DNA from 2 places in the Paenibacillus sp. FSL R7-0216 genome. Region 2 is predicted to be linked to the other one. Evidence: predicted binding sites of a transcription regulator. Region 2 holds the regulator's gene; the other holds the start of a gene.
What was found. The regulator Rex, encoded in region 2, represses fermentation and respiration genes when NADH is low (regulators of the CRP and FNR family bind a similar motif). The targets are predictions, from matches to a motif close to TTGTGAAATATTTCACAA.

Region 1 (2,204 bases), 1.7 Mb from region 2:
GATTCAATATGCTCGTGAATCCGTCTGGCGTCGTCCGCCGATTTCAGAACCATGCTGTACTTCTCCAAGCCCGGAATGCCGAAATAAGCGGTAATGCTGCCCAGACCCACGACAAGAGCGTCATAGGACAAGACGGTGCCGTCGGAGAGTTTCACTTCTTTCTTATCGACCGAAAAATTCTCTACCTTGGCGATCCGCAAATCAATGTCTTTCCCCTTGAACAGCTTCTCCAGCGGCAAAGATACTGCGCGTTCGGAAATACTGCCCGCCGCAAGGCGATGCAGTTCGGTGATGATCTGATGCGTCGGAAATTGGTTGACCACCGTGATCCGAGCTTGTGATTTATCCATGAACTTACGGGCCGACAATGCGCTGAGTACGCCGCCGTAGCCGGCGCCCAAAATTACAATATGTTTTGACATAATCGTATTCCTCCGTTAGTTTTGATGACGGTCCCGTTCACCGGAGACTTGAAGATAAGCGTTCATGAAACGAAGCAGCTTTTGGGTTTGCGGATCCTTCAGCATTTTCATCAACCCAAACACGCCGATCACTTCTTGACTGTCCTCGGCGCGATCCTTCGCTTCGATCACGTTCGCCGCCAGGTGCTTCACTTTACCAACGACCGGCCCGGCAATTTCCGAAATCGCGCCGATGGTGTCGCTCTTCAGGACATCATCCGCAGCCACCCCTTTGGCAAAATCATACGATTTCGTCAAAACCCCTACGAGTTCATTCAATTTCGGAAGTTGCTCTACCAGAGCCGTCAACGATTGCTGTACCTCCGGCTTCAAGAGCTGCTCCAGGAGCTCCTGCTGTCCGCTTGCGTTCGGGGCTGCAGATTGCTCCGCTTTCGTTTCAGTAACTGTTTCTGACATACTCGATTCTCCTTTGCGATAATCTGAGGACTCCCTGCCGAACTTCAGTTCATGCATAGTGTTCCTCCTTTGGATGCCTCTAACCCGTTTCGAGTTAGTGAAAATTTGCACATCTCAACCTTGAACAATCCGAATAAATTGTAACATATTTTCAATAAAAAAGGACCGTGTAAGTGATAAAATTCACGGCCCTTATTGATATCAATTTTCGATGAATTCTAAACTCCATAAGTAGAAGGTAATGTCTCTTTCAAAAAATCGCAAAATAGCTTTTCGGTCGGCGCAAGCTCCCGATTTGCCGGAATGATTACCCCGACGTCCCGGGTCACTTGCGGCTCCATCATTGGCAGCGACACCATCGTGGAGGGAATATGCTCCCCTAATGCGATCTCCGGAAGCAATGTCAAACCTAGCCCGGCGGCCACCAGTCCCTTGATCGCGTCCAGATCGTCCCCTTCAAACGAAACCTTCGGTTGAAAACCCATTTTGTCGCAAGCATCGACCACGATTTCCCGCAGGATAAATCCTTTAGGAAATAAGACGAACACATCCTCCCGCAGGTCATCCAGCCCTACCGAGTCGCGGCCGGCTAATCGATGCCCGGCGGGTAACAGCACCTTGAAATTTTCGCGGAATAACGCCTCGCCTGTCACTTGCAGTTCCCCTTGGGGGACCGGGCCGATCATGGCCAGATTCATCACGCCGCCGCCAACCCAGTCCAGGAGTTCTCGATACGATCCATGCTGCAGTTGAAAATGGACCTCCGGATACCGGCGTCGGAAAGCCGATACAACCGTTGGTACCAGGTTTGCAGCGAGGCTGCTCGGAAAGCCGATTCGCACCGTCCCGCGCTCCGGATCGAGATATTCGTGAATCTCCTGCTGCGCCTGCTCGATTACTTTCATCATCTGTTCCATATGCTGCAGGAACTGCCGCCCAATCGGCGTCAACTTCACCTTGCGGCCTTCATGGACAAACAGATCGACGCCCAGCTCTGCTTCCAGCTTAAAGATCTGCCGGCTGACCGCCGACTGCGACACATGCAGCGCATACGACGCTTCCGTCACATGCTCCAGCTTGGCCGCCTCCATAAAGTATTGGATTTGCCTGAGCTCCATCCCCTCACCCCGTCCGCTGCATTTTGGTTTCTATCCGATAGAGTGCGTGTAAAGCTTACACCTTGTGAAATATATTAAACACCATTATATCGACTCCCCTTCGAAAACGGAAGCACAAAAGGCATATGCGTAAGGAAAATAGGAGGTTTACTGCGTTCTTTTCAACTATTCAGGCCGTACTAGGTCGATTAGGTTGAAATCAACTGCA
Region 2 (2,204 bases):
GGATGATTATGCTGCGGAAAGCCTGCTTACCGATATCAGCGGCTTGTTTAAGGATTTAGCTGGAGAACGGGAATCACTGCGGTTCTTCATGAAGCTGGAAAGCGAAGACACAGTTTATTGGATGGAAGCCAACGGGAATTACCGCAGCCGCTCGCTGCAAATGTACGCGGTGCCGATTGACGTTAGCGCCCAGTTGAAGGAATTTTTCTTCGATCGGAAAAAAAGCGTCGTTATGACTTCCGCGACATTGTCAGTCGATAAGTCGTTTCAATATATGATCGAGCAGTTGGGTCTGACGGAGGCGGCGGAAGAGGAACGGTTGATTACGTCGATGTTGCCATCTCCGTTTAATTACCGGGACCAGGCACTCTTAGTCATTCCGCGTGATTTTCCGAGCGTAAAGGGCAGCGTGGGAGATGATCACTTCATTAACACGTTGGTGCAGTCGTTGGCAGATTCCGCGGTGGCTACTCAAGGCCGCATGCTGGTGCTGTTTACGTCCTACCGGATGCTGAGACAGGTGTATGACCCGCTGAAAGAGTTGCTCTCGGCGCAGGGGATCACCGTCATCGGGCAAGGGATGGACAGCGGTAGCCGTACCAAGCTGACTCGGCGCTTCCAGGGTCAAAATGCATCGGTATTGCTGGGGACGAGCAGTTTCTGGGAAGGGGTAGATATCCCCGGCGAGGCGCTGACAAGTTTAGCGATCGTGCGGCTGCCTTTTCAACCGCCGAACCATCCGCTGGTGGAAGCCAAGAGTGAGCGACTGCAGCGGGAGAAGAAAAACCCATTTATGAAGTTATCCGTCCCGCAGGCGGTTATCCGCTTCAAGCAAGGATTCGGGCGACTCGTCCGTTCCTCGCAGGATCGTGGCATCGTAATCGTTTATGATACCCGTATCCTGGAGTCTTACTATGGGAAGTATTTTTTATACTCTTTGCCCGGACCGAAGATGGAGCATATGCCGATGAATCAAATGGTACCTCGCATCTCGGAATGGTTGAATCCCGAAGCCTAAACCGCTTTATTGATCGCATTGAAGAATAGGGGGAAACGAAGCATGAAGTCAGAAAAAATTTCGGACGCCGTCGTCCGCAGACTGCCGGTTTACCTGCGTTTCTTGAACGAACTCAGCCGCAGGGAGGTCCCCACGGTCTCCTCGCAGGAGCTGGGCCAGAAGTTGGATCTGAATCCCGCGCAAATCCGCAAGGATTTAGCGTATTTCGGCGATTTTGGTCGGAAGGGGATCGGCTATGACGTGGCTTACCTAATCGAGAAGATTCAACAGATTCTCAACTTGGACCAGCAAATTAACGTGGCGTTAGTCGGTGCCGGTAATCTAGGGCAAGCCCTTTCGAATTATAATGCTTATTTGAAGGATAATATGAAAATCGTCGCCGTGTTCGACGCATCGCCAGCAAAGATCGGTACCCAAATCAACAACATCACGATTCAACCGATTGAGGAGCTGGTAGCTACGGTACGAGCGAATAATATCCGTATTGGGATCATAACGGTACCTGACACAGAAGCCCAGCGCGTGGCAGACGAGCTGGTTGCGGCCGGGATCGGAGCCATCTTGAACTTCGCGCCAACGATTCTCAAGGTGCCGTCGGAAGTGCGGATTCATGCGGCCGATTTCACTACAGACCTGCTTAGCTTGGCATATTATCTGGAGGATGGAAAGGAACAAGCCAACGTATGAGTCGTAAATGGTTAATTAAGAACGGGACGTTTGCCGTACTGGAGACCAATCGCCCCGTGATTCATGGATATATGCTTGTTGAAGGCGATTCGATCACCTATATCGGAGAAGAGCGCCCGGAAGGCGTGGAAGGCGCCGAAACGTTTGACGGCAAAGGCTTGTTATTTTTGCCGGGACTGATTAATACCCATGGTCATGCGGCGATGTCGCTGTTGCGCGGTTATGGGGATGACATGGTACTGCAAACCTGGCTGCAGGAGAAAATGTGGCCGATGGAAGCCAAGTTTACCGCTGCTGACGTTTATGCCGGAACGGCGCTGTCCGTACTGGAAATGCTTAAAGGCGGTACGACCACGTTCTTGGATATGTACGATCAGATGGACGAAGTCGCCAAGGTTGTCGAGGAATCCGGCATTCGCGCCGTGCTGATGCGCGGAGCGATCGGGCTATGCTCGCCGGAAGAGCAGGATCAGAAGCTTAAAGAAGCGATCGCGTTTGC

Region 1: the regulator Rex is predicted to act here: its motif matches at 974-991, upstream of MKZ15_RS21915 (DUF1641 domain-containing protein).

Annotation. Positions count from the first base shown of each region.
Region 1 covers NZ_CP150222.1:4,762,924-4,765,127, forward strand. The annotation lists gene MKZ15_RS21910 (NAD(P)/FAD-dependent oxidoreductase) at 1-422, opposite strand, end outside; gene MKZ15_RS21915 (DUF1641 domain-containing protein) at 438-878, opposite strand; gene MKZ15_RS21920 (LysR family transcriptional regulator) at 1,097-1,996, opposite strand.
Region 2 covers NZ_CP150222.1:3,020,651-3,022,854, reverse strand. The annotation lists gene dinG (ATP-dependent DNA helicase DinG) at 1-1,018, shown strand, start outside; gene MKZ15_RS13670 (redox-sensing transcriptional repressor Rex) at 1,037-1,705, shown strand; gene MKZ15_RS13665 (amidohydrolase) at 1,702-2,204, shown strand, end outside.